DNA from 4 places in the Methyloceanibacter caenitepidi genome. Region 3 is predicted to be linked to each of the others. Evidence: predicted binding sites of a transcription regulator. Region 3 holds the regulator's gene; each other region holds the start of a gene.
The links. The regulator PhoB, encoded in region 3, activates phosphate uptake and scavenging genes when phosphate is short. The targets are predictions, from matches to a motif close to TGTCATNNANCTGTCAT.
Positions count from the first base shown of each region.

Region 1: GL4_RS14740 (inorganic phosphate transporter) is a predicted target of PhoB. The motif match lies at 2,114-2,130, and genes of this name have one in related genera.
Region 2: GL4_RS14460 (CorA family divalent cation transporter) is a predicted target of PhoB. The motif match lies at 2,566-2,582, and genes of this name have one in related genera.
Region 4: GL4_RS00265 (DUF2794 domain-containing protein) is a predicted target of PhoB. The motif match lies at 4,450-4,466, and genes of this name have one in related genera.

Region 1 covers NZ_AP014648.1:3,062,491-3,069,644, reverse strand. The annotation lists gene GL4_RS14750 (hypothetical protein) at 1-138, shown strand, start outside; gene GL4_RS14745 (hypothetical protein) at 191-499, shown strand; gene GL4_RS14740 (inorganic phosphate transporter) at 526-2,049, opposite strand; gene lpxD (UDP-3-O-(3-hydroxymyristoyl)glucosamine N-acyltransferase) at 2,321-3,355, opposite strand; gene GL4_RS17800 (hypothetical protein) at 3,476-3,646, opposite strand; gene GL4_RS14730 (hypothetical protein) at 3,677-3,922, opposite strand; gene GL4_RS14725 (cold-shock protein) at 4,030-4,239, opposite strand; gene GL4_RS14720 (transglutaminase-like domain-containing protein) at 4,620-5,441, opposite strand; gene GL4_RS16970 (potassium channel family protein) at 5,648-6,313, opposite strand; gene GL4_RS14710 (arylsulfatase) at 6,543-7,154, opposite strand, start outside.
Region 2 covers NZ_AP014648.1:3,008,131-3,015,284, reverse strand. The annotation lists gene GL4_RS14475 (chloride channel protein) at 1-1,526, shown strand, start outside; gene GL4_RS14470 (group III truncated hemoglobin) at 1,523-1,978, opposite strand; gene GL4_RS14465 (RrF2 family transcriptional regulator) at 2,089-2,532, shown strand; gene GL4_RS14460 (CorA family divalent cation transporter) at 2,759-3,679, shown strand; gene GL4_RS14455 (SDR family NAD(P)-dependent oxidoreductase) at 3,676-4,479, opposite strand; gene GL4_RS14450 (hypothetical protein) at 4,667-5,035, shown strand; gene GL4_RS14445 (hypothetical protein) at 5,156-5,431, shown strand; gene GL4_RS14440 (DHA2 family efflux MFS transporter permease subunit) at 5,500-6,987, opposite strand.
Region 3 covers NZ_AP014648.1:858,244-865,397, forward strand. The annotation lists gene GL4_RS04015 (PstS family phosphate ABC transporter substrate-binding protein) at 1-137, shown strand, start outside; gene pstC (phosphate ABC transporter permease subunit PstC) at 263-1,735, shown strand; gene pstA (phosphate ABC transporter permease PstA) at 1,735-3,042, shown strand; gene pstB (phosphate ABC transporter ATP-binding protein PstB) at 3,120-3,905, shown strand; gene phoU (phosphate signaling complex protein PhoU) at 3,932-4,666, shown strand; gene phoB (phosphate regulon transcriptional regulator PhoB) at 4,682-5,389, shown strand; gene GL4_RS04045 (GcrA family cell cycle regulator) at 5,514-6,026, opposite strand; gene GL4_RS04050 (aspartate aminotransferase family protein) at 6,417-7,154, shown strand, end outside.
Region 4 covers NZ_AP014648.1:48,045-55,198, reverse strand. The annotation lists gene ccmA (heme ABC exporter ATP-binding protein CcmA) at 1-187, opposite strand, end outside; gene acnA (aconitate hydratase AcnA) at 493-3,195, shown strand; gene GL4_RS00270 (DUF1223 domain-containing protein) at 3,553-4,152, shown strand; gene GL4_RS00265 (DUF2794 domain-containing protein) at 4,478-4,858, shown strand; gene GL4_RS00260 (Bax inhibitor-1/YccA family protein) at 5,139-5,897, opposite strand; gene GL4_RS00255 (ABC transporter permease) at 6,068-7,154, opposite strand, start outside.

The sequences.
Region 1 (7,154 bases), 1.2 Mb from region 3:
ACCCGCAAAGTCGACCAGGCGCGCATCGACGAAATGTCCGCTGCAATTCACGATCTGCGAGACCTGAACAGAGACCTTTGGGATTTTCTCCCTCGCTTGCAAGCGAGCGTGCCGGCACGCGCGGGGCCTGAACGATGAGACGGCATCGCTTGGGAAGTAGAGGCCGTGAAAAATGTGGGAGGTTTTTGCCATGACGGCCAGACCAGCAGCTCAAATAGTGGACGATCCATCTGTCACGGAGATCTACGTCAACAAGCTCATTAGTGCGGCCTTTGACGGCGCTTCTGTCAGTTTGACCTTTGGCGTGGCGCGTGTCCTGCCTACCGGCAATCCGGACGCAGGGGCGGTGGAGGGGACTGGAGCGGCGAATATCCACGTCACTTCGAGACTTGCCCTGTCCCCCGCTGCCGCCGCGGACCTGACGAAAAGCCTGGGGAAGATGCTCAACACCCTCAAGGAGATGGCAGACAAGAGGTTAGAGGAGCAGCAGCCGAATTAGTCTTCGGTGCTGCGAATGTGCGTTGCCTATCGCAGCCAATCGGCGCAGAGGAAGGTCACCGCCGCGAGCGCCGCCGCCGACGGCACGGTTATGACCCAGGCGGCGACAATGCCGAAAAAGTGCGAGCGCCGTACGAGCTTTCGGTGCTTCAATTCTTCCGGTGCCAGAGCGCGGGGGCGCCCCTTGTTGTGCATGCGATGCGTCCTGACATAGGCCCGCCGCCGCCTGCTGCGCGCAGTGTACTGCTCACGAAAGAACCCGACGCCGAACACCGCGCCGACAACGATGTGCGTGGTCGATACCGGCAGGCCGAGTTGCGAGGCGACCAACACCGTGAGCGCCGCTGAGAGCGCGACGCAGAACGCGCGCATCGGATTCATCTTGGTGATCTGATCGCCCACAATGCGGACGATGCGGGGACCGAACAGGAATAGTCCAAGACTGATGCCGGCCCCGCCAATCACCATGACCCAGATCGGTACGCCGACCGTGCTGGACAGCGTACCTGTCGTGGCGCTGCTGACGATTGCCGCGAGGGGGCCGACCGCGTTGGCGACGTCGTTGGAGCCGTGCGCGAATGAGAGAAGTGCCGCGGAGCAGATCAAAGGCAGGTGAAAGAGCTTCCGCAGGCTCTGGTTGCGGTTCTCCATGCCCTCCGACTGCCTGCGGACCCAGGGCCTCGCCGCAAGATAGGCTGCGGCGTAGATGAGGATCGCGATTCCCGCGATCGCGGGCAGTCCCGGTTTCCAGACGTGCTTCAGGCCCTTCATGACGAGATAGGCCCCAAACGCCGCCGACATGATCCCAACCAGGACCGGCACCCACCGCCGCGCCGCGGTGATCTTGTCCTCCTGGTAAATCAGGTTGATCTTGATGAAGGCCAGGAACGCGGCGGCGATCACGCCGCCGATCAGGGGTGAGGTGAGCCAACTCAGGGCGATGGACCCCATCACGAACCAATCGACAGCGTCGGCGCCAACGGCCGCTAAGCCTGCGCCCAGCACGCCGCCGACGATCGAATGCGTCGTGGATACCGGCGCGCCAAGATAGGTGGCGAGATGGACCCATAGCGCCGACGCCAAGAGCGCGGACATCATGATCCAAACGAAAATCTCGCTGCTGGGAACGAGGTTTGGATCGATGATCCCTTTGGAAATAGTCTGGACAACGCTGCCGCCGGCGATCATGGCGCCGGCAAACTCGAAGATCGCAGCGATGACAAGCGCGCCGGTCATGGTGAGGGCGCGCGCGCCCACCGCCGGACCGACGTTATTGGCGACATCGTTGGCGCCAATCGTCAGCGCCATGTAGCCACCGATGATGGCCGCTGCGATAATCAGTACGCTGCCGGCCGCGGCCCCGGCCTGGAAGCTGGAAAAAATGCCCGCGACGGCGAGAAAAAGAATAGCAATTCCAACGGAAGGCCAGGCGCGGGATACCGCGCGGGTCGCTTCTTCCAATTGCTCGATTTTCTGGAGGTCTTTGTCGAGAGACGGCTTCTTGGTGCTGCCCAAGCCGACCTCTGATTCATCGCCGTTCTGCACTGGCATAAGGTGCGTGCCCCCCGCTTTCCTATGCGAGGTCATATGAAGTTTCTGCCGGACTCACAAGCTTATGACAGCGATATGACAGCGACGGCTCTTCCGCGGATGCCAGCTTGAGTAGTCAGAGGGGGAGAGGGTGCTTGCGGCCCGCCCGTCGTCCAGGCGCCGTGCACCTCGGGACGACGCGGCCCGTTGGTCAGTTTTTGGCCGGACGGGGAGCTGCAAAACCCAACCGGCTCGTGAGCGCGCTCAATCTGCGAAGATGGCCTACGCCTAACTAATTCCGTTTCTTTCCGAGCCGCCTCACCGCGGCGATCTCGCGTGCCCACTCGTTGAACGGGCGTGCCGGCGTTCCGCCCATCCGGGCCCCTTTCGGCACATCGTCCTTTACGTGGGCCATGCCGGCAATCAGTGCCCCGTCGCCGATCTTTACGTGTTCCACCACGCCGGATTGGGCGCCCAGGATGACGAAGTCGCCGAGTACGGCCGACCCTGCAATGCCCGTTTGAGACACAATAATGCAGTGGCGGCCGATCACCACGTTGTGGGCGATCTGAACGAGGTTATCGATCTTGGTTCCTTCACCGATCTTCGTGTCCGTGAGGAACCCGCGATCGACAGTCGAATTGGCACCAAGGTCGACGCCATCGCCAATGATTACCCGTCCTATTTGTGGGATCTTGAAATGCCCTTCCGGGCTCATGACGTAGCCGAAGCCATCCTGCCCGACGCGGGAACCAGCATGAAGCGTGACCCTATCGCCAACCAGGGCATGGGTTACGGAGGCCCCGGGACCCACAAAGCAGTCTGCTCCAATGAATACGCGGTAGCCAACCACGGCGCCTGCGGCAATCGTGGTGCGGTCACCGATCTTCGCCTCGCGCCCGACAATGGCGCCGGGCCCTATAGTGACGCCTTCGCCAATCTTGGCGGTCGGGTGTACCAGCGGGCCGCCGATGGTTGCGTGCGGCGAGTCCGCCTCGGGTTGGAGCGACGAGGGATAGAGAACCCCAATCGCCATGGCGAAGGCGCGGTGCGGCGCGTCCGTGATGATCGGGACGACATTTGCCGGAATGAGACGGACGTCGGAGGGTTTGATGAGGCACGCCCGCGCCTTCGTGGCGCAGAGAGCCTTGGCGTATTTGGGGCCGGTACAAAATGTGAGATGCGTGGCGGCGGCGTCGTTCAACGCGCGCAGGTCATCGATTTCAGTCAGGCCATCGTCCGCACAATTCAACTCAGCGCCGACCGCGTCGGCAATGTGTCTGAGTGAGACAGGGGTCCCGCGGTCAAAAAAGCCAGGATGTTCCACGGTTCCTCCAAGACTGAGTTCGAAACTGCAACGGGCCAAACATGGGCGGTTCTGCCAGGACGAAAGGAGCCGTTGGCCGCCTTTCGGGCTGGGACAACCGCAACGGTATGCTGTTTCGGGTTAGGGTTCCCCTGCGTCGGTAGGGGCGTGGGAGTCCGGGTCGGTCTCACCGCTACGCTCCGCTTGGCGCTTGGCCGTCTCTTCCTCGAGCCGCTTGAGCTTTTCCTGCTTCTTCAGGTGCTTGGCCCGCTCTCGTTCGGCTTTCTGAAAATTGTAGTTCGGCTTGGCCATCTGCACCTCGGTGTCGTTATTGAACGGCGATCACGTTTGCTTCGACCGGCGCGCTCTGACGCGCTTGGCCGGCGCAGGCTTGAGCGCCGCCTCTTCCCTCTCGGCGGCTTCCTTCGCAAGTCGAAGTTCGCGCAAGCGGGCGGTCTTTGTGGCGGTTGCCTGGCGCTCCCGTTCTTGATCGCGCATCAGGTTGTCATGGCGCTGTTGGCTCTGGCTGCGAACCAACTCGGCACTACGCTTGGCTGCCGTCATGCGCGCGGCAAGTGACGTTCTCATGTCAGGCCTTTGGTTCGGTTCGCCATCCAATGGACGGGTTGGAGTAAAGCTAACGAGCCGCCCCCGAAGGGACGGCTCTAATTCATCAAGGCGTTAGTCTAAAAAGACTACGCGGCCTCAATGGTGCTCACAGCGGTTTTGCCGCTGCGGCGATCGATCTCGGTGTCGAACTTGACACTCTGACCTTCGGCCAGGTGCGCAATGCCGGCGCGCTCCAGCGCAGTAGCGTGCACGAACACGTCATTGCCGCCATCGGCCGGTGCAATAAAGCCGAAGCCACGAGTGGAGTTGTAAAATTTAACGGTTCCCGTATTCATCGGGGTTCCTTTCGTCCAAGTGTATGTAGTCGTGCCTGAAGACGCGCCGAAGCGCGACTCGAAGCGAGATTGTCGATGTTTGGGAGGGTCTGAAACGCGCGCTTGTGCGCTACGGCCAATGGTCCGGCCAAATGTCGATTTCTCTATATAGGCGCATTTGGTGAAAACCACAAGGTTTCGCGAGCGGGGCCTTCCTGTGTAACTGCCGCGTTAAATCAACGCGGAAGTCGGACACGGCCAATCTGATGTCCCAAACGTGCGTCCGGCAGACCGGACTGGCACCTGGATGCTGCGATCTTCAAGCCTGGCAATCGTCAAGCGGCCGCTCTTGAGCCGACAAGCGTTGTCCTCGTACCGCTTCATCTCGGGGTTGGCGAACATCACTGAATCGGATTATCGTCCACGCGATCAATCCAGACATTGAAGTCAACCAGCTCATGTTGTCCGAAGCTGTGTGTCAACGGCACGTCAGCCGCGTCACGCCCTTTTGCGATGAGGATTCGGCCCAAGCGGACGTCGTTGTTGCGCGGGTCGAATACCCACCACCGCCCCCCGAGGTAGACTTCCATCCAGGCAGCAAAGTCCATCGGCGCATAGGGCGGTGGTTGTCCGATGTCGCTGACATATCCGGTGCAGTACCGCGCCGGTATGTTGAGGCAGCGGCACAGGGTGATCGCGAGATGCGTGAAGTCGCGGCATACGCCAACTCTTTCCTTCATCGTTTCCACCGCGGTGCGCGTGGCGCGGGAAAACTCGTACCCAAAGCGGATACGATCATGCACGAAATCGCAGACCGCCTGTACGCGTGCCCAGCCGAGAGGCTCCTGGCCAAACTGCTGCCATGCGAAGTCGGACAGAATATCAGTTTCGCAATAGCGGCTCGCCAAGAGGAAGGTCAGCACCTCACCCGGCAACCGTTCGACGGTGTGCTGCTCGGCGGTTGTGTCCTTTTCGTCGGGCAAGCCGGCATCGCGAATGACGGTGTCGGTCGAGACGCAAAATTCACCGGCAGGGGCGGTCAGCCGATTGCACCAATTGCCGAACCCGTCCCGATAGCTTTCGATGGGCACTGCGGGGATGGTGGTGAGCAGATCAGGCCGCTCAAGGTCGCTCGTGCGCGAATAATGCACGCTCAAAAGCAGAATCATCGGTGTAGGCGCAGCTAGCCGGTAGCTGAGACGGCAACCCAGTCGCAGGCGCATGATTCTCTTCCAATTGGAGGAACGGGCAGATGTGGCGGCATGCAAGTCTAACGTACTTCGTCCGCTCGCGCCGCCTTGTAACGTAGGGTCTCCCGCTGACGTCTTTTGGTCAAGGGGTAGCCGACGGGCTACGCGAACTGTGCAGATTTGTCCGACGGCAAGAGGGGCGCCGCGAGTGGGTCTCGCCCAGGCGCGGGTTTGCCTGCTTAGCGCTCGCCGTGTCCGCGAAGCCTAGCGGCTACCTCGAGTGCGACGAGCCGTGCGATCATGACGGCGACGTAGAGCGTCCCGCAAGCCGCCTCCAGGCCCGCCAACGGCCTGGCGGGGCCCGATACGGCAACGATGTCCCCATATCCCACGGTGGTCAGGGTCACGAGGCTGAAATAGATGAGAGCGTCGCTAAGGTTCGTGCGACCGGTCTCGGCGGGAATTCCGGAGAACGACCCGGGGTTTATGTGTTCGATGATGCCGTAGAGATACGCGAACGCGACGGCCAAGAGTAGATAGGCGACAACGGCACCCATGATCGTATTGGCGTCGACGTCGCGCCGCCGGGCCAGCTCGCCGAAGATCAGCGCGATGCTGAGTGCGAACCAGAATAGGGTTACCGTGGCCGACGTCACTTGCAGCCAGGGCGCCCCCGTTAGGAGCGCTGCCCAGCGCGTGACGAGGGCCGCCAGCGTCAAGCAAAGATAGACCCACCGCGTGCTGTCTCCCGACGCCAGCCAATATGCCCCGGCGATGAAGACGACGTTGAACAGCAATTCGATGGCGAAGGCCGTGGCGGGACTTGTGGCGATCGGCGCAATGACGATCAATAGGCATAAGACGAGTAGCAAGACGCCGAAGTTCGGCACTTTCTTCACGCGCATCGGAGGCCTCCTCTCGTTGTGAGGGCGGCCGTGAGCCGCGCCGTCGAACACTCCCTCGGTGGAATCAGGGAAAGCATAGCCGTGGCGCCGCCGCCAACAAAAAAGCCGGCTCGCGAAGAGCCGGCTTTTGCCTGCAGAATTGTCACGATTCCCTAGCGATGAAGCTTTCGTTCCTCTGCATGACGCGCGGGGGGCGGCCGACTCCGCGAAAGAGAGCGCTTCGCCTGACTTATTGCCTCGCCTTGTTGACGAACTCCTCCACCACGTTCGACATGTCAAAGGACTTGCCGCCTTGCACAGGCGGGTATTCCGCAAGGGTCTGCAGATGCTGAGCCATCAACTCGCCCATGGGCTGTATCAACCAAGACACCTTCTGCATGAGGTGGCCGTAGGAGTCCTTGCTGAAATAGGATTCGAACGGGTCCATGCGGATGTTGAAAACAAGCGGAACCGTTCGGGGGATGACGTTTGCGTAGTAGTCTTCCTTGGTCGAGAAGTGGAACTTCCACGGACCCATGCGGACGGCCATCAGCTTGCTCTCGTAGTAGTAGAAGATGTGGGTTCTGGCTGACTTGGGCGACTTGCCGGTCCAGTAGTCTAGGTTGTTGACCCCATCGATGTATTGCTTCTTCTCGGCTTCCATCTGTTCGACGATGTCCGGCACTCCAGCGGCCGCCGCGAAGCTCGTGAACATGTCCTGGTGACCCTGGATGCCGTTCAGCACCTGCCCGGACTCGATGGTGCCCGGCCAGCGCAGCATCGAAATCACGCGGACGCCGCCTTCGTAGGTCGTCATCTTCTCGCCGCGGAACGGCGTGGTCGCCCCGTGTGGCCATGACGA
Region 2 (7,154 bases), 1.3 Mb from region 3:
CGCTGATCGGGTTGGCGACGGGTGTGGCGGCCATCCTGTTCCGCCTCGCCATCGGCGTCTTCCAACTGCCGTGGCTCCATACCATGTCGGAACATGTGGCGGCGGCGGCGCGTCACCAGCCGTGGTGGGTCGTCATGCTGGCCCCCGCCGCCGGCGGTCTGCTTGTCGGGCTGCTGCTGCGCTATGCGTTGACGGCCAAACGAACCGTGGCGGTCCCCGACGTCATGGAAGCGCGCGTCAACGGCGGACGCGGGCTTCATCTCGGCCAGGGCCTGATCAGCGCCGTGACGAGCGCGCTCTCGCTCGGTTGCGGCGGCAGCGCCGGCCGCGAGGGGCCGATCGTCCACCTCGGCGCCAGCATTGCCGTCGCCTGTTCGGAGAACCTCAATCTTCCCAACGCGGCGCGGCGGACGCTGCTCGCCTCGGGCGCCGCAGGTGCGGTCGCCGCATCGTTCAACGCGCCGATCGCGGGCGTGCTGTTCGCGCAGGAGGTCATCCTCGGTCACTTTTCGATCCGGACCTTCGTGCCGCTGGTGCTCTCGTCGGTCGTGGCCACGATCGTGTCGCAAGCCTGGTTCGGAAATGTCGCGGCGTTCATCGTCCCGAGCTACAGCATCGCCTCCTATCTCGAAGTGCCGGCCTTCATCTTGCTCGGCATCGTCGCGGCCGCCGTCGCCGTCGTGTTTCAGCTGACCATCCTCAGCACCGACTGGGCGGCGCGCAACGTCAAGATCCCGCTTGTCATGCGGCCGGTGATCGGCGGTCTGATGGTGGGCATCATCGCCATCTGGTTCCCTGAGGTGCTGGGTGTTGGTTACGACACGACGGATGCGGCGCTAAAGGACCAGCTGACCATCGGCATGATGCTGCTGCTGATTGGGCTCAAGACCGTGGCGACGGCCATCACGCTGAGTTCGCGTTTCGGCGGCGGGGTGTTTTCTCCGGCCCTGTATCTCGGCGCCATGACGGGCGGCGCCTTCGGTCTGATCGCGGCCGCAGCTGTCCCCGAGGTCGGCTCCAGCGAGGGTCTTTATGCCATTCTCGGGATGGGCGCCGTAGCCGCGGCCGTGCTCGGCGCGCCGATCTCAACGACGGTGATGGTGTTCGAGCTCACCGGCGGCTTCGAACTGAGCCTTGCGCTGCTTCTCACGGTCGCCGTCGCCAACGGCATCAACCAGGCCGTCCTCGGCCGCTCTCTGTTCCAGGCTCAGCTGGAATCGCGCGGCATTGTCCTCCATGAGGGCCCTCACCGCACGATCATGAAGGATCTGCGCGTGTCGGATATCATGCGCCCCTTGGCAGAGGGCGAGCCGACCGAACTGCCCGAGAGCGATCGCGAACACGCGATCCCGTCCAACGAGACGCTGGAAACGGCCTTGCGCGCCTTCGACACGCTCGGCGCCGAAGCTCTGCCCGTCGTGGATCCGCACGATCGCGGCCGGATCGTCGGCAGGATCTCCCAGGCCCATGCGCTGCGGGCTTTCAACAAAGAACTCATCGCCACGAGCGTCGAGGAGCATCGCTAGGCCCTGCCGGCGAGCTTCCGCTGAGGCGCCAGCAGATCGTTCTCGGGCCGGTAAAACATCGCGAGCTGGAGGCTCGTGGCGATCCGATTTGCCTTGTCCACGAACGCCGCCGCCGTCTTGTCGCCGAACAGCTCTCGGCAAGTCTCGCCGAACAGTGCGAGCCAGCGCTCGAAGTGTGCCGGTTTGATGCCGTCGAGGCGCCGATGGGCGGCTACCGGGTTCCCATGGTAGCGGCCGGAGGTGAGCATCACCGACGACCAGAAGTCGCGCATGGTGGCCAGGTGTGCCGGCCATGCGTCGTCGGGGATGGCGCGCGCGAAGACAGGACCGAGCAACGCGTCTTGACGCACCTTGTCGTAGAAGCGGTCGACCAGAAGCCGGATGCCGTTCTCTGTCAGCGGAGCCTCGCTAGACTCTTGGGGGATACAATCCACGCCGGGGCAGTCCGTCATATTCAACTCCATCGCAGGACCGGAAAGATATACTGTAGATGCACCTTTTATCGCGCGGCTTGAGATAAAGCAATATTTGAAATATATGTTTAAGCCGAAAGGAGATGGCCATGCGTCTCACCGTCTACAGCGACTATGCGCTGCGGCTGCTGATGTACGTCGCGGTCAAGGACGGGGATCTGGCGACCATCGCCGAAGTTGCCGGCGCGTACGGCATCTCGAAGAACCATCTGACAAAAGTCGCGTATGAACTTGGCGTTGCCGGCTACGTGGAGACTGTGCGGGGGCGGGGCGGCGGCTTGCGCCTTGCCCGCCGGCCGGAGCGCATCTCTCTGGGCGACGTGGTGCGCCATACGGAACCGGATATGGCGCTGGTGCCGTGCTTCCCGCCGCTGGACGAAGGCTGCGCCATCGAACGGTGCTGCGTGCTGCGCAAAGCCCTTCACAAAGCGGGAGAGGCCTTTCTGGAGGTTCTTGACGGCTACACCTTGGCCGACCTTGCCAGGCCTCGCTCGGCCCTCAAGTCCTTGCTCGCCATTCCCGCGGCGCCCTAAGGCCTTCCACCCGCCGGCAGGGCGGCCAACGACTGTCACAAGAGTGCAATGTTTGGAGTCTCTCCTCACAGCTTAAGAGGAGAACATGTCGCAAACTCAGGCCGCTAAGTCCGCAGTAGGTTCGGTACAGCCTCCCGCCGCAGAACCGTCTCTGGACCATTGCCCGGGGCTTGTTTGGGCATTCCGCTTCAGCGCCGACGGGACATCGCAGGAACTTTCCGAGTGCATGTTGCCGCCCAACGGGCTCGGCGACACGGGAGACGGTCGCTGGCTTTGGGTGCACGTCAACCTGGCGGACGCGCGTGTCGGGCCGTACCTGCGTGCGCGTCTCGAAGACGTTCCCCAGGCGGCCGTGTCTCTCCTGTTGTCGGTTGAGGATCGCCAGCAGCTGCATGCGGACGGTGCATGCATCTATGGGGTTTTTGGCGACTTGGTCCGCCGGCTCGAGGGGCTTTCCAACGAACTCGGTCTTCTACATTTCGTGGCGACGGAAAAGCTTCTGATCACGGGGCGTCGCGACGGCCTGCATTCGATCGAAGCCGTGCGCAAATCGCTTCGCTCGGGCCAAGGTCCGAAGAGCCATACGGCCCTGCTTGAGTCGATCCTCATGCAAGTCGCTTCAGGGGTCGAGGAGAAGTACGAGACTATCGGCGACGAGCTGGACCTCATCGAGGAACGGCTGATCGTCGATCTCGACGACGACATCCCGAAGCGTCTGGCCAAATGCCGGCGTCTTGCGGTGCGGCTGCATCGGCTGCTGTCGACGCAACGGTCCGTGATTGGACGGTACGAGCAGAACACCTCGCAAACGGCGGGCCAAGCCCATGTGCTGAAAACGAGCCCTATCGCGCAGCGGCTCGACTGGCTCGATCATGAGATGGTCGCCTTGCGGGACCGCGCGCACCTGCTGCAGGAAGAGGTTTCGCTGCGTATGACCGACCAGACCAACCGCAACCTTCAACTGCTGACGATCGTGACGACGGTGTTTTTGCCTGCCGGCGTGATCTCGTCGATCTTCGGCATGAATGTCGGCGGTTTGCCGCTGGAACACGACCGCTCGGGCTTCATCGTGACCCTGCTGCTGCTTTTCGGGGCGTCGGGCTTGGTCTTTTTGATCTTGAAGCGCCTCGGCATGCTGCGGCGCTAGGCGCCGGTTCGTCGTCCCTTCTTGGCGGCGCGGCGGATTTGGCTCGCGACCGTTTTCGGAAACAGCGCGTTCATGACGAACAAGGCCCGGTAAATTCCAGGCTTCACGACGAACCGCTTCCTTTGCTCCGTGCCTTGGAACAGAGCCTCCGCCGCCTGGTCCGCCGTCAACACGGGCGCGAGCCGGGAGTCGAGCTCCGGGATGTTTTCGCGGCTCCCGGGATTGTTGTCGAAATAGGGGGTCTCGACGGTTCCCAGCACCACGATGGTGACGACGATGCCCGCCGTCTTCAGCTCGCTCTGCAGCGACTCTGCGAATCCGGCGATAGCCCGCCGTGCGGCGATGTAGGCGCTCGCGTTGGGCCAGGCGAGATAGGAAGCGGGCGAAGTCACGAAGGCGATGCCGCCGGAGCCGCGCTCGATCATGGCAGGCACGAAGGCGCGGGTCAGGTTGAAGGCGGCAAGGTAAGGAACGCCGATCATGGCCGCGGCTTCGTCGGGGCCGGTTTCGACGAGGGGCCGCCAGCGGCCGATGCCGGCATTGTTGACGAGAAGGTCGGGCGTTCCGATATCGCCCGAGATGCGTGCTGCCGCGTCCAGCGTTTCGGCCCTGTTTTGCAGGTCGATAGCGAGCGCGGTCGCCGTGCCGCCGGCGGCGCGCACCTCGTGCGCGGCGCGCTCCAGACGGTCGGCGTTGCGAGCCAATAGCACCACATGCGCGCCGGCCTGGCCGAAGCGCCGCGCCGTGGCTTCTCCGATCCCGCTGGAAGCGCCGGTCACAACAACGAGCTTGGAGGACATGTCGACCTACCTTCATATTGCAGCGCAGGACGTGCGCTGACGACCAATTCGCTTAAAAAACGGCCTTAGACTGTGGCAGATGGGTAACAGGAAGTGGAGAACCCATTTGCCGCGAGCGCAAGCGGCTGGAATCGGGTGATTGCGGCTCGTACAACTTTCCCATCCTACACGTCCTAAGGAGGCTTCGATGAGGTCGTATTGGCGCGCCGTTGCACTGGCATTCTTGGCGGCTGGGTTCTGCCTGTCTCTTGGCGCGAGCGCGCAAGCGGGCTGCGTTGGGTTGTCCGGGACAGCCGATGGCGTCGACAAGAGGACGGCGGTTGCCCGGTCTCAGAACGCCCTCAAGGAAGCGATTGCGGAATTCAAGGCCTCGAAACGCCTCCGCAGCGTGTCCATCTCGCCCATGCGCGCGAAGCCGCAGCCTTACTGGCGCGACTCCGTGTCTCCGAACCTTTATCAGAAGCCCGATGTGGTCACATCGCAGGGACACACGATCTGCTGGTCGGGCGTGGTCTCGCCGACGGTGTGCACGTCCGGCGCGAAGATCTGCTGGTAGCGACCAGCGCATTCCAAGGAGGCTTCGATGGGGTCGTATCGGCGTGCTCTTGCACTGACAATCGCGGCGATTGGATTCGTCATGGCACAAAGTGGAGGCGCTGAGGCTCGGTGTGCGACTGTGTTTGCCACAGATGACGGGCCCTTCAAGTCATTCGCCGTCCAGGCGTCTCTGACCGCTCTGAAGAACGAGATCGAAGGCGTCAAGGCAAAGTGGCGTGTGAGCCAGGTCACGCTCTCGCCGGCTCAGCCAAAGCCCAATCCATATTGGCGCGGGGAGGTGACGCCGGACCTCTACCAGAAGCCCGACATCATCACATCGACCGCCCACACGACGTGCTGGCGAGGCGTCGTGTCGCCATCGGTCTGCACGTCGGGCGCCAAAGTCTGCTGGTAGCGATAGCCGGGCAGTGAAGGCGTATGAGCCGGGGTGCCGTTAGCCGCTCTGTACGGACCGCGCCGCCCTTAGTGCGCGACCACCACACCTGTGGTCTTCGGCCGGGACATGAAGAAGATCACCGGCACGATGGCGATGGTGCAGATCCCGATGAACCAGAAGATATCGTCGAAGGCGAGAATTTGCGCCTGGCGCGCGATCTCCTGCATCACGGCTGCGCCCGCTTGCGGGTCCTGCGGCGTCAGCCCGCGCTCGGTGAGATAGGGCAGGAGATCGCGGTTATAGGGCGTGATGTGAGCGGTGAGCTCGGCGAAGTGAATGTGCGCCTGGCGCACGAACAGCCAGCTCACGATGGCGATGCCGGCCGATGCGCCGATTCCACGCATCAAGGCATAGATTCCCGCCGCCTCGTCGTATTTTGAATTCGGCACGTTCGCGAAGGCAACGGCCGTGAGCGGCACGAAGAAGAGGCCGGTCCCCGCTCCCGCCAGCAGCGTCGGCGCAATGATGGCCCAGGGATCCACCTGAAGGTTGAAGAAGGCCATCGGTAGCGTTCCTGCAGCCGTCAGGATCAGGCCGCAGCCGATAAGCCAGCGCGGGTCGACGAAGCGCATTAGGAGACCGCCCGTGATGGCGAGCATGGCCGCGCTCACGAGGCCGCGCGGAATGAACAGCATGCCGGCGAGGTCGGCCGGATAGCCGAGAAGACGTTGCGTGAGGAGCGGCATGATCGCCATCCAGCCGAACAGGCTGATGCCGAACAGCGTGATCGCCAGCGTTCCGGCGACGAAGCTCCGATCTTTCAGGAGCGAAAGATCGATGATGTTGTTCGTCTTGTTCCAGCCACGCATGAAGAAGGCGATTGTCGTGAAGATGCAGATGATCGTGAGAGCGACGATGAGCTTGGAATCGAACCAGTCGCGCATATGCCCCTGGTCCAGCACCAATTGCAGTGTTCCCACGGCGACGATGAGGAGGGCGAGCCCCATCCAGTCCGTCGTAATGTCCTTGATGGACCGCTTCGGCAGATAGCCGACCGAAAGCAGGAGCGCCAACACCCCGACCGGGATGTTGATGTAGAACACCATGCGCCACGAATAGGTCTCGGTGAGCCAGCCGCCCAAGGAGGGTCCGATGACCGGGGCCACCATGATGCCGAGGCCGAAGATGGCCAGCGCTTGGCCTTGCTTGTCGCGCGGGAAGGCATCCATCAGAATGGCCTGGCTGAGCGGCACGAGCGGTGCGCCGAACACGCCTTGTGCCAGCCGGAACACGACCATGCTCTCCAGATTCCACGACAGTCCGCACAGGACCGAGGAGATGACGAAGCCGGTGATCGATCCGAGCAGCAGCCGCCTGCGGCCGAGCCAGTTCGACAGGAAGCCGGTGAGCGGTACGACGACGGCCGCCGCTACAATGTATGAGGTCAGGATCCAAGTGATCTGATCGGGCGTGGCCGCGAACGCGCCGAGCATATGGGGCACGGCGACGTTGACGATCGTGATGTCCAGCACTTCCAGAATGGCCGTCAGCACTACGGCGACGACAAGCGCCACGGGAGGCGAGTCCGGATCTTTTGGCGGCCGCGGGAGCGGGGTCTGTTTCGGAGCCGGGGGGCGGGTGCCGCCGCCTGCAGGCTTCGCGGCGTTCGTCTTGCTGCGCGGCTTTTTCGCCGATGTCTTGGGTGGCGTCTTGGCGGCCGTTTTGGCAGGTGCGGACGCTC
Region 3 (7,154 bases):
ATGTCGAGTTCTTCACCAGCGAGAAGATGATCGGCCCAGACGGTCCGCTGGCCGACTACGGTCTCGTCCCGCTGCCTGAGAACGAGCTCGAGGCTCTTCAGGAAGAAATCGAGGAGGGCAAGGTCCTCAGCATGTAGTGCTGACGATCTCGCCTGACTAAAGCCAAGTCGGGGGAGCGGCGCGCAAGCGGTGCCGCTCCCCCGGCCGGCCCTTGAGACAGGGCTGCCTAGATCGAGAATTGCCGACCGAGGGGGGTCGCCGGGTGTCTACTCTTACGATACTTGCCATACTCATTGGTTTAGGCATCTTTGCCTATTTCATCGGCCGCATGCGCAGCATCCAGGTCTGTGGCGGTGAGCAGCGCACGCTCCACTCGCGTCCAACCTACCACGGGTACTACCTCGCCAGTCTGACCGTCCTGCCGGCAATTATCCTGCTTGCCGCCTGGGGCGTCGCGGAACGGCCCGCAACCCGGTACATCGCCATGCAGGAGCTCGGGCCGCAGGTGCTGAAGGGCACGGATGCCGAGAAGGCGCTGGCCATGAGCGTGGTCGATTCAATCGCCGACGGCCTGCCCGAGCTTACCCCCGAAGAAGATGAGGTCCTGCGCAAGGCCCGGCTCGGATTCGTCACCACCTCGGATGCGCGCGACGTTTTGGGCCGGCACGGCGTCGTTCTCGGGTCCGATCCCGGGCGGAACGTAATCGCGGCCGCCGACGAACTGGCTTCGGCGCGCGCGACCAGCCGCATCATGCTGCCTATCGCCTGTTTTGCTATCGCGGCGCTCGGTTTCGCCTGGGGCTACTCACGCATCCGTCCGGGGCTACGCGCCCGCAACATCACCGAGTCGGTGATGCGCTCGGGGCTATTCCTGGCATCGACCGTTGCGGTGCTCACGACCGTCGGCATCGTCCTGTCGGTGCTTTTCGAGACCATCCACTTCTTCCAATTCGTGTCGCCGTTCGACTACTTTTTCGGGACGGTTTGGGATCCCCGCTTCGCGACGGTCGGCAAGGCGGAAGGCCAGTTTGGCCTCCTCCCGCTCCTGTGGGGCACCCTGTTCATCTCGGCGGTCGCGCTCTTGGTCGCCGTGCCGGTCGGCCTCTTCGCCGCGATCTACATGTCCGAATATGCCGGATCGAAGGTGCGCGCCTTCGCCAAGCCCTTGCTTGAGATTCTCGCGGGTATCCCGACCATCGTGTACGGCTTCTTCGCCCTGACTGTCTTCGGTCCGCTGCTTCGCGACCTCGGGTTCAATATCGGGCTCGATATCTCAGCCTCCAGCGTGCTGACCGCCGGCATCGTCATGGGCGTCATGATCATCCCCTTTGTGTCCTCGCTGTCCGACGACATCATCAACGCGGTGCCGCAATCGCTCCGCGAGGGGTCCTACGGCCTCGGGGCGACTCAGTCGGAGACGATCAAGAAGGTCATCTTGCCGGCGGCGTTGCCCGGCATCGTCGGCGCCGTGCTCCTAGCGGCGTCACGCGCCATCGGCGAGACCATGATCGTCGTGCTGGCGGCCGGCATCGCCGCCAACCTGACGCTCAACCCACTCGAGCCGGTCACAACGATCACCGTGAAGATCGTCAGCCAGCTCACCGGCGACCTTGAGTTCAACAGCCCACAGACCCTGGTGGCCTTCGCCCTGGGCCTCACGCTGTTCGTCATCACCTTGGCGCTCAACGTCTACGCCCTCTACATCGTGCGCAAATATCGGGAGCAGTACGAATAATGACCGACCAGACCGCCTCCCTCGCGTCCTTCACGGGCGAAGAAGCTCAGAAGAAGCTGCGCAAGCGGCATCGGGCCGAACGCCGGTTTCGCGCCTACGGGATTGCCGCGATCCTGTTCGCCCTTGCCTTCTTGTGCTTCCTGTTCGGGTCGATCTTCAGCCAAGGCTGGTCCGCCTTCCTGCAGACCTCCATCAAGCTGCCGGTCCAGTTCAGCCAGGAGGTGATTAATCCCTCCGGCAATCCGGACGCAGAAGATGAGATCTTCCGCGCCAACTACGTCAAGCTGGCGCGTGTAGCGCTCTATAAGGAACTCGGCGTCGACGCCGACAATCGCAAGGAGCGCCGGGCCGCCAACGATCTCTTGTCCCGCGGCGTCGACGTCCAGCTTCGTGACATGGTCTTGCGCGACCCGTCGATCATCGGCAAGACCGAGGATGTCTGGCTCCTTGCAAGCGACAACGCCGACGCGCTGCTAAAGGGGTCAATCGACCGCGAGACGCCGAGCGATCGCCGCGCGATGAGCGATCAGCAGGTCGCATGGATCGACCAACTCGTCGACAACGGCGACATGAAGAAGCGCTTCAACACTGGCCTGTTCCTGAACGGCGCCTCGAGCAGCCCGGAGACCGCCGGTCTCGGCGTCGCGCTCATCGGCTCCTTCTTCATGATGCTCACGGTGGTTTTGCTGGCGGTGCCTTTGGGCGTGTGCGCGGCGCTCTACCTCGAGGAGTACGCCCCCAAGGGCAAGATCGCGGACACGATCGAGGTGAACATCAACAACCTCGCGGCCGTCCCGTCCATTGTGTTCGGTCTTCTCGGCCTCGCGGTGTTCATCAATTTCTTCGGACTACCGCGATCGGCGTCTCTTGTCGGCGGTCTCGTGCTGACGCTCATGACGCTGCCGACCATCATCATCACGACGCGCGCCGCCATTCGCGCGGTGCCCCCGTCGATCCGCGAGGCGGCGCTTGGCGTCGGCGCGTCCAAGATGCAGTTGATCGGACACCACGTCCTACCATTGTCCTTGCCAGGCATTCTGACCGGGACGATTATCGGACTCGTGCAAGCGTTGGGTGAAACCGCCCCGCTCCTGATGATCGGTATGGTCGCCTTCGTGGTGGAATACCCGACGACTCCCCTCGAACCCGCGACGGGCCTGCCGGTGCAGATCTACATGTGGGCATCGTCGGCGGAGCGCGGTTTCGTGGAGCGCACCGCCGGTGCGACCATGGTTTTGCTGGCCTTCCTGATCGTCATGAACAGTTTGGCTGTGTATCTACGCAACAGGTTCGAACGCAAATGGTAAAGGGGACCGAAGCTATGGAGGCGAAGGTGGAAGACAGGCCTGCTACGACGGTCGAGCAGCCCGCCGAGCCGAAGGAGATGGGCGACGCCGCTCCTTCCGCACTTGGTGAGCTGAAGATGAAGGCGACGGACGTCAACCTCTGGTACGGCGAGAAGCAGGCACTGTTCGACGTCAACCTCGAGATCTTCGGTCAGTCGGTGACGGCCCTGATCGGTCCCTCCGGTTGCGGCAAATCCACATTCCTGCGGTGCCTCAACCGCATGAACGATGTGATCGATATCTGTAAGGTGAAGGGCGACATTCGCCTCGACGGCGAAGACATCTATGCACCGGAGGTCGACCCGGTGCAGCTTCGCGCACGCGTCGGCATGGTGTTTCAAAAGCCGAACCCCTTCCCGAAGTCGATCTATGAGAACGTCGCCTACGCGCCGCGCCTGCACGGCCTTTGCGCCACCAAGGCTCAAATGGACGAGGTCGTCGAGACCAGCCTCATCAAGGCGGGTCTTTGGGAAGAAGTGAAGGATCGGCTGGACGCGCCGGGCACCGGCCTTTCGGGTGGTCAGCAGCAGCGTCTTTGCATCGCTCGGGCCATCTCCGTGAACCCGGAAGTCCTTCTGATGGACGAGCCTTGTTCCGCTCTCGACCCCATTGCGACGGCGACAATCGAAACGCTCATGGATGAGCTTAAGGAAAATCTCTGCATCGCGATCGTGACCCACTCGATGCAGCAGGCCGCACGTGTATCCCAGCGTACGGCATTCTTCCATCTCGGCAAGCTCGTCGAGGTGAATGATACGTCTACGATCTTCACCAATCCGTCCGATCAGCGCACCCAAGACTACGTCACTGGTCGCTTCGGTTGATATCGGCGCTCAGGAGTCCGCCCCCCATGGAACAACAGAACGAACATACCGTCCGGTCCTACGAGGAGGAACTGTCTCTCCTCAACAACAAGATCGCCAAGATGGGCGGGCTTGCGGAGAAAGTCCTCGGACAGTCCTTTGAAGCGTTGGACCGCCGCGATCCGGATCTCGCCGCCAATACGATCGGCGAGGACGAGGAGATCGATCAGCTACAGCGCGAGATCGAAGAGCAGGCGGTGATCATGATCGCCCGCCGGCAGCCGATGGCTTACGACCTCCGGCAGATCATGGCCGCCTTGCGGATCTCGACCGATCTGGAACGGATCGGCGACCTCGGCAAGAACATTGCCAAACGCGCGGTCGCGGTCGTGACCGAGCAGCAGCCCAAGCAGCTGATGCTGGGTTTGAAGCATATGGGTGAGCTCTCGCTGAGCCAGCTCAAGGACGTTCTGGACGCCTTCATCGAGCGCGACGCCGAACGCGCGCTGAACGTCTGGTACAAGGATGAAGAGATCGATTCGATGTACAACTCGCTGTTCCGCGAACTCCTCACCTACATGATGGAGGATCCGCGGAACATCGGACTTTGCACGCATCTGCTTTTCGGCGCGAAGAACATCGAACGGGTCGGCGACCATGCGACCAATATTGCGGAGACCGTGTACTATCTTGTGCATGGACGGCCGATCACGGATCAGCGTCCGAAAGGCGATACGACAAGTTCGACGGCGTACACGTCGTTGCGAAGCTCGACCTTCTAACTGGGGGTGTGCGTCATGAACGCGGGAGCAAAGGTGCTGGTTGTCGAGGATGAAGAGCCTCTTGCTCTTTTGCTTCGCTACAATTTGGAGGCCGAAGGCTTTTCCGTCGATGTCGTGCATCGCGGCGACGAGGCCGAAGTGGCGATTGCGGAAAATTCACCAGACCTCATTGTCCTCGATTGGATGCTGCCGGGCCTGTCCGGGCTCGAGCTTTGCAGGCGGCTGCGAACGGGCAAGGAGTCCCGAACGATACCGATCATTTTGTTGACGGCGCGCAGCGAAGAGAATGACCGTATCCGCGGCCTAACGACCGGCGCGGACGACTATGTGGTCAAGCCGTTCTCGCTGCCCGAATTGATGGCGCGCGTGCGGGCCATCCTCCGCCGGACCAACCCGGAGCGGATTGCCTCCGTGCTTTCCGTCGGCGATATCGAGCTCGATCGCGACTCTCACCGTGTCACGCGAAACGGCCGCCAGGTCCATCTGGGTCCGACGGAGTTCCGCCTCTTGGAGTTTCTCATGCAGAGCCCCGGCCGCGTCTTCAGCCGCGCGCAACTCCTGGATGGCGTTTGGGGGCGGAATGTCTATGTCGACGAACGCACGGTGGATGTGCATATCGGCCGCCTGCGCAAGGCCATGATGCGCGGAAGCGAGCGCGATCCGGTTCGCACCGTGCGGGGCGCGGGCTACGCATTTTCGGACAAGCTGGAAGAGACGGTTTAGGCCCGCACCGGTGTGCCGGGCGCTCCCGGAGCAATTGATAGCCGTGGCCGCCAAGAAGAAAGGCGCCGGTCGTCCCGGCGCCTTCTATCGAATCTCGAACAGAGATTGTTCTTGGAAGAGAGGCTCAGCCAGTGGCTGAGCGCTTCTCCCGCCGCCGCGATTGAACCGGCTGAAACGCCATGCGGGCATGATGCTCACAGTAAGGCGATAGGCCGGTCTTCTTGCGCCCGCAAAAGTGGAACCCTTCCTCGGTCGGGTCGCCGATTGGCCATTTGCACATCGACTCCTTCAGCGTGAGGATGGTGGCGCGCTCATGCAGCGGGATCACCAGTTCCTCGACAGGAGCCGGCGCAGGAGCCGCCTCGTATTCTTCTTCGTAGGTCGGCTTCAGCGCGACGTTGCCGCGCGTGCCGAAAGTGATGGAAGGCGCCCTGTTTTGCCGGGGTGCCTGCGTGCGTCTCGGGCGCGGAACGCTGGACCGCGAGCTGGTCGCGCGTCCCGACAATCCGAGCCGATGCACTTTGCCGATAACCGCATTCCGGGTCACTCCGCCTAAGCGCCCCGCAATCTGGCTCGCGCTCAGTCCTTCGGACCAGAGCTTCTTCAGCAGTTCAACTCTTTCGTCAGTCCAAGCCATAATTTCGGCCTCCTCAGTTTGGACTCAGATTCCACCCGTCGTTAGCGACGGCATTTTTTTTGCAATACTCGGATTTACTGCTGAGAAATGACCGCTCGGGAGTCCACCGTGCCTACGACATCTGGTAGCCGAACGATTATTACCCTACTAAGGCCGGTAGGAACCGACAAGCGTCCGCCACGCTTGTGTGCCTCGTTTTCCACCGGAACGATTGGATTCTGCCATCACTCCGCGCGAAGCACAAACCCGAGGCTGAATAGAAGCGTGGAGAACCGTTGGATAAGCGGGTCATAAGGACAGATTGACTCAAGTGTGGTGCAGACCTAACACTCTGACACTGCTTGCTGCCGCCCGTTGGCGGCACTTTTGTTTCAAGAACACGGAAGTTTCATGTCGGCTCTCCTTCCGACCTATGCCCGCAGCGGATTGACCTTCGCGCGGGGCGAAGGCGCCTTTCTCTTTGACGAGACCGGCGCGCGCTATCTCGACTTCTCGAGCGGGATCGCGGTGACCGCGCTCGGGCATGCGCATCCGCATCTGGTTGCCGCTTTGAACGAGCAGGCGCAGAAGGTCTGGCACGTCTCAAACTTGTACGGCATTCCCGATCAGGAGCGGCTTGGCCAGCGGCTGTGCGACGCGACATTTGCCGACCGCGTGTTCTTTGCCAACTCCGGCGCCGAGGCCGTGGAGGCCTCGATCAAGTGCGCTCGGCGCTACCACTTCGCCAACGGCGCGCCGGAGCGCTTCAGGCTCATCACCTTCGAGGGCGCCTTTCATGGGCGTACGCTGGCGACCATCGCCGCCGGCGGCCAGGCCAAGCATTTGGAGGGCTTCGGGCCGCCCGTGGGCGGGTTCGATCAGGTGGCGGGCTTCGACATCGACGCCATCGAGGAGGTGATCTCGGATGAGACAGCCGGCGTGCTGCTCGAGCCGATCATGGGCGAGGGCGGCATGCGCGAAGTGCCGTATCGCTTCCTGCAGGACTTAAGGGCGCTGTGCGATGAGAAGGGCCTGCTGCTGATCCTCGACGAGGTGCAGTCGGGCGTCGGCCGCACCGGCCGCTTCTACGCGCACGAATGGGCTGAGATCACACCGGACATCATGGCCTCGGCGAAAGGTCTCGGCGGC
Region 4 (7,154 bases), 810 kb from region 3:
CCGCCGCGAGAGGCAGCAGGCCGGCGATCTGACGCATAAGGCTGGTCTTGCCCGTCCCGTTGGGGCCCTGCACGAGGAGCGCATCACCGGGCTCGAGGCTGAAGGAAAGCCCCTCGAACAGGCGCCGCCCGCCTCGGTCGCAGGCGACGTCATGAGCCGCGAGGGATACGGAGAAAAGGGTGCTCATAGAACGGTCTGCAGCCTGGTTGCGCAAAATTTCGGCAGGTTGGGTCGCGGCGGCGATGGAAAGCGCGTCTCTTCGCGTCATTGTCTGGTCGTTGCAAGGGTCTTTATAGTTGCCGAAAAGCGTGTATCCAAAGGCCAACACGCCCCACTGGCCGGGAAATCGCCCCAATCGGGGGCGCAAGGGCCGGTTTGAGGCTTCACGGCGATGGGGTTAGACGCAATTGGCTGCGTCTTTGCATTCAATTGGCCAAGGCGAACATATTTGCTGGGACTTGCCCAACGTCTGGGCTCGTAAAGGAGATTTCATTGACATCGGCTGTTTTGACCTCGCTCGACAGCTTCAAGTGCCGGCGCACTCTGAAGGTCGGTAAGCACGAGTACGAGTATTTTGATCTGAAGGTCGCGGAGAAAAAGGGGCTACACGGCGTCGGCAAGCTGCCGTTCTCCTTGAAGGTTCTGCTCGAGAACCTCCTGCGGCACGAGGACGGGCGCACGGTCACCTCGGACGACATCCGCGCGCTTGCCGAATGGGTTCAGAACAAGCGCAGCGACCGCGAGATTGCCTTCCGGCCCGCGCGCGTGCTGATGCAGGATTTCACGGGCGTTCCCGCGGTCGTCGACCTCGCGGCCATGCGCGATGCGGTCGCCAAGCTCGGCGGCGATTCCAAGAAGATCAACCCTTTGGCTCCCGTCGATCTCGTGATCGATCATTCTGTGATGGTCGATGCGTTCGGCTCCGGCGCCTCGTTCAAGTTCAACGTCGACAAGGAATATGAGCGCAACGGCGAGCGTTATGCGTTCCTGCGCTGGGGCGCCGGCGCGTTCGACAATTTCCGCGTCGTGCCGCCCGGAACCGGCATCTGCCACCAGGTCAATCTCGAATATCTGGCCCAGACCGTGTGGACAAAGGAAGAGAACGGCAAGACGGTCGCCTACCCGGATACGCTCGTCGGCACCGACTCCCACACGACCATGGTCAACGGGCTCGCGGTGCTTGGCTGGGGCGTCGGCGGCATCGAGGCGGAAGCGGCCATGCTCGGCCAACCGATCTCCATGCTGCTTCCCGAGGTGATCGGCTTCGAGCTCAAGGGAGAGCTCAAGGAAGGCGTCACCGCCACCGATCTCGTGCTCACCGTAGTCGAGATGCTGCGCGAGAAGGGCGTGGTCGGTAAGTTCGTTGAGTTCTATGGCTCGGGTCTCGACAATCTGCCGCTCGAAGACCGCGCCACCATCGCCAACATGGCGCCGGAATACGGCGCGACTTGCGGCTTCTTCCCCGTCGACAAGGAAGCTCTGGCTTATTTGGAAGCCACCGCGCGCAAGGACTCCCGCGTCGAACTGGTTAAGGCCTACGCCAAGGCACAAGGCATGTACCGCAAGGATGACACGGACGATCCTGTCTTCACCGACACGCTGTCGCTCAACCTCTCCGACGTCGTGCCGTCGATTGCCGGTCCGAAGCGGCCGCAGGACCGTGTGGCGCTCACCAACGCGGCGCCTGCGTTCTCGAAGGTCCTCGACCAGGAATACGGCAAGGGCGCTGAGGCCGATAAGCGCGTTCCGGTCGACGGAAAGAACTACGACCTCGGACACGGTGACGTTGTCATCGCCGCGATCACGTCCTGCACCAACACGTCCAACCCTTACGTGATGGTGGGTGCCGGCGTGCTGGCGCGCAACGCGGTCGAGAAGGGGCTCACCGTGAAGCCCTGGGTGAAGACCTCACTCGCGCCCGGTTCGCAAGTCGTCACCGACTACCTGGAGCAGGCGGGACTGCAAAAAGATCTCGACGCGCTGGGCTTCAATCTCGTCGGCTATGGCTGCACGACGTGTATCGGCAACTCCGGGCCGTTGCCCGAAGAGATCTCGCATACGATCCACGAGAACGGCCTTGCCGTCGCCTCGGTGCTCTCCGGCAACCGGAACTTCGAGGGCCGGGTGAACAACGACGTGCGGGCGAATTATCTCGCCTCGCCGCCGCTCGTGGTCGCCTATGCCCTGGCGGGCTCGGTCACGATCGATCTGACGACCGAGCCGATCGGCACGGGCAAGGACGGCAAGCCGGTCTATCTCAAGGACATCTGGCCGTCGTCCAAGGAGATCGCGAAACTCGTGCGCAAGGCAGTCAAGAAGTCCATGTTCAAGGAGCGCTATGGCGACGTGTTCAAGGGCGACCCGGAATGGCAGGCCATCGCCGTCGAAGGCGGACTCACCTATCAGTGGGACACATCGTCGACCTACGTGCAGGAGCCGCCGTACTTCGCCGACATGACCATGAACCCCGCGCCGTTGACGGATATCGAAGACGCGCGCGTGCTTGGCCTTTTCCTGGACTCGATCACGACCGACCACATCTCGCCTGCTGGCGCGATCAAGGCGGACAGTCCTGCGGGCCGATACCTGACCCAGCACGGCGTCGCTCCGGCGGACTTCAACTCCTACGGCTCGCGGCGCGGCAATCACGAGGTGATGATGCGCGGCACGTTCGCCAACACGCGCATCAAGAACCAGATGGTTCCCGGCGTCGAGGGCGGCGTGACCGTGCATTACCCCTCCGGTGAGCGCCTTGCCATGTACGACGCGGCGATGCGCTACAAGGCCGAGAACGTGCCGTTGGTGGTGTTCGCCGGCAAGGAATACGGCACGGGATCCTCGCGTGACTGGGCCGCCAAGGGCACGCGCCTCTTGGGCGTGCGCGCCGTCATTGCCGTGAGCTTCGAACGGATCCACCGCTCGAACCTGATCGGCATGGGCGTGCTGCCGCTGACGTTCACGGACAATGCGTCATGGGAGACGCTGGGTCTCGTCGGCAACGAGACCGTGACTCTCAAGGGGCTCGCGGACATTCAGCCGGGCCAAATCGTCGAGGCCGCCATCACCTATCCGGACGGCAAGACGCGAACGGTTCCCTTGCTGGTCCGCATCGACACGTATGACGAGCTGGACTACTTCCGCAACGGGGGAATCTTGCACTACGTGCTGCGCGGCCTTGTGAAAGAGGCGGCTTAAGGCACTTGTGCCCCAGCCTGGAAGACGCGTATACGCGAATACAATTCGGTGCCTCAATTTCCAGTAATTCCGCGGAATGAGGTCACCGAGTTGTGACTGCGCGCGATCTGATTTTGCCAGAAAGTCAAACTGGATTCCGGCATGCTGTCAGCCATGAAGATTGCCATTTCCAGAAGACCCCTTCTGCGGGCCGGCGGCGCACTCGCTTTCGCCCTTTTGGGTTTTGGGACCGCATCCACCGTCGGCCACGCCGAAGACGCCGGTGCTATTCAGACACCTAGTGAGGGGAGCGCTCCGGTTCTACTTGAACTCTTCACCAGCCAGGGCTGCTCCTCCTGCCCGCCGGCTGATGCCTTGTTGACCCAGCTGAAGAACAAGCCGGGCGTGATCACGCTGTCATTCTCCGTGGACTATTGGAATTATCTCGGCTGGCACGACACGCTTTCCAGCCCCGAGAACAGCGATCGGCAGCGCGACTATGCGATGGCGCGCGGCGACGGCAAGGTCTACACGCCGCAGGTCGTTGTGGACGGCATCGACCATGTGAACGGCGCCAACGAAGCGGCTATCGAGATGGCCATCCGAAACGCGGAGCGGCGGCTAAGGGATGTGAAGGTGCCCATGACGATGCGCGCGGAAGGCGACAGTCTGTTGGTCGACATCGGGCGCGCGCCCGAGAAGTCCGACATGCGTCAGGCGACAGTTTGGCTGGCGGTGGCGAAGGACAAGGAGACGGTGAAGATCACGCGCGGCGAAAACCGCGGCGAAACGATCACCTACACGCATCCGGTGCGCGAACTGATGCCCGTGGGAATGTGGAAGGGTGAGCCGACGACACTGCGCTTGCCGCTGAAGGATCTACACGGCATCGGCGGCGACTGCCTTGTATCGCTGCTGCAGGTGGAAGGCGCGGGGCCCGTCCTCGGCGCCGCGATGTTCGAACCGAAACCTCAATAAGACGTCGGGATCCCCTGGCCCCAAAAACAAAGGACCGGCGTTAGCCGGCCCTTTGTAGTGCCACTGAAAACAACGGCCCGGCCCCCGCGAAAGACCCCGGGGGGCTGGGGGGCTGATATTCCGAGATCCCTCGACTAGGACCGGGCCATAAGGCAACTTTCGATATCCTAAGGATTTCTGGGGCGTGCGGTTGACTGAAACGGGGCGGAACTGTGATTTCTGTTACGTTTTGTTACAGGTACGGGGCCGCACCTTAGGCGCGGGAGTTGCTTGAAATTCGTCTGCCGCACGGTCATCATGACGGTTCCGTCACAGGAGGCGCGTGTTGAGCGAAACGGAGCCGATAGTCTTGCCGCTGGCACGGGTGGCCGGCGGCGAATCATACCGAGCAGAGGTGGCGGCGCGGCGCGAAGGCATTGCCTTCGATCGTGCGGAACTCAGCCAGATTCTCAGTGTCTATGGACGGATGGTGGCGAGCGGCGAGTGGCGCGACTACGCCATCGACATGCTCAAGGAGAAAGCCGTTTTCTCGATCTTCCGGCGCTCCTCGGAAATGCCCCTCTATCGCATCGAAAAGACCCCGAAATTGGCACGGCGCCAGGGCGCCTACAGCGTGGTTGCGGCCACGGGGCTGATCCTCAAGCGCGGCCACGATCTGAGCCGTGTTCTAAGGGCCTTGGACAAGGGTTTGAGGGTTGTGACCTGACACGAGCCTCGCCGCTCAATCTCTGACAGCGGACAAAAGAGAAGCCCCGGAGACGGGGGGACTCGGGGCTTCTCCGGTTCCGTACGGGGGGAACCTCGCGCCGGGGAGGGATGCCCGTCGCGAATTCGGAATCTGGCGACGATTGGCGGTTTTTCAAGGCTCTGCCCGCGCGAAGCGCTCGATTCGCGCAACCACTGATTTTTCAACGAAAAAGGCCCCGGCGGGTCGCCGGGGCCTCATGTCGTTCGAAGTCTACCGCCTGCAATCCGGCTGGCGCGTCCTAGTTGCGGCTCGAGCCGAAGAGCTGCAGCAGCATCAAGAACAGGTTGATGAAGTCCAGATAGAGCCGAAGGGCGCCCATCACAGCCTTCTTACCGGCGACGGTCCCGTCATCCTGGACGCTGTACATTTCCTTGATCTGCTGAGTGTCGTAGGCGGTAAGGCCGGCGAACACCAACACACCGATCACCGACACTGCGAATTGCAGCGCCGTGGAGCCGATGAACAGGTTCACGAGCGAGGCGATGATGATGCCGATCAGGCCCATGAACAGGAAGGAGCCCCAGCCGGAAATGTCCTTCTTCGTGGTGTAGCCCCACAAGGACAGCGCGCCGAAGGCTGCGGCCGTGATGAAGAACACCCGCGCGATGCTCTCGCCAGCATAGACGAGGAAGATCGACGAGATCGATGCGCCCATGAGCGCCGCGAATAGCCAGAACAGCATCTGCGCCGTACCGACGTTTAGGGTCTGGATCTTGAAGGACAGGAAGAACACCATCGCCAGCGGTGCGAAGATCACGACCCATTTGAACGCGCTGGCAAACATAAGGTTGCCGAACGAGGTGAGTCCGGTGATGGAGCCGTCCGCACCCGTCACCACCGACATTGCGTAAACCGCATAGGCAACCACGCCGGTGATGGCCACGCCGGAGGCCATGTAGTTGTAGACGCGGAGCATGTAGGCGCGAAGCCCCTGGTCGATCACGCCGGCATCGGCGCGTCCAACCGTCTGCTCATAACGTCTTTCGAGTTCCGCCATGAAATTGGGTCCTTTGTTCCGTTGTTTCGTTGGTCGTAGTTCGTCGCGGCCAACGCCGCATTTGCGTGAAATATGGGGGTTTCAGGCTATTTCCGCAAGATGATGGGATCGTGACCGGGCAATCGGAAGCTTCTATCAGTTTCCCGCCGTTTTCCGATCACGTCGCCGCTCTACTCCGCCCGCAGATAAGGCGCCGCCTTGACCGAAAGCACGCGCCACGTGGTGATGGCCCCGACCGACAAGACCAGAGCAAGTGCCAGTCCAACAGTTCCCAGGGCCGCCCACGGGTCGAAGACGAAGGTGATGTCGAACGCGAAGGTGCAAAGGGCCCAGGCCGTCACCGTTGCGATGACGACGGCTAGAACGGCGGTTGCCAATCCAAGCAAGCCGAACTCGATGAGTTCGGCGCCGAGAATCTGCCGCCGTGTGGCGCCGAGCGTCTTATAGAGCACGGCGAGATAGGTCCGGCGCTGCTGGCCGGCGGAGACAGCGCCTGCGAGCACCGCGGCCCCGATCAGCAAGGTGAAGCCAGCCGTGGCGCTGATCGCGGCCATGAGCTTGGCCAGCATGGACTTCGCCGCGTCGACGATGTCGCCGATCTTGATGGCCGTCACCAGCGGAAAACGCTCGGCCAGCCCCTGGATGATCTTTGCTTCCGTTTCCGGCGCCGTGCCCTTCGGCAGTTCGAGCGTGGTAACCAGCCGGTGCGGCGCACCCTGAAGCGTGTTCGGCGAGAACACCATGACGAAGTTGATGGCGAGCGATTCCCAGTCGATTTTGCGCATGGAGGCGATCTTGGCCTCCACATTGCGGCCGAGGATATTGACGGTGACCATGTCGCCGATATCGAGGCCGAGGCCGCGCGCGAGTTCGCCGTCGAAGGACACGAGCGGCGGCCCGTCATAGGCCTTGGGCCACCACTCGCCCTTTTCGACCTCGGAGGAACCGGGAACGCTGTCCGTATAGGTCAGGCCACGGTCGCCGGAGATGACCCAGCGTGTATCGGGCGAGACCTCGGCCTCCTCGACGGGCACGCCTTTGAGCTCGACGATGCGACCGCGCAGCATGGGTGCGTTGTCCATCTTGGCGTCGGGCTCGATGGTCTTGGCCGTCTTTTCGAACGCCCCGAGGTCGTCCGGCTCCACGTCGAGGAAGTAATAGGCGGGGGCGTCGACCTCCACATGGCTCTCGATCTCGGCGAGCAGCGATCCGTGGATCAATGCCACGGCGATCAGGAGCCCGAGGCCGAGGCCGAGC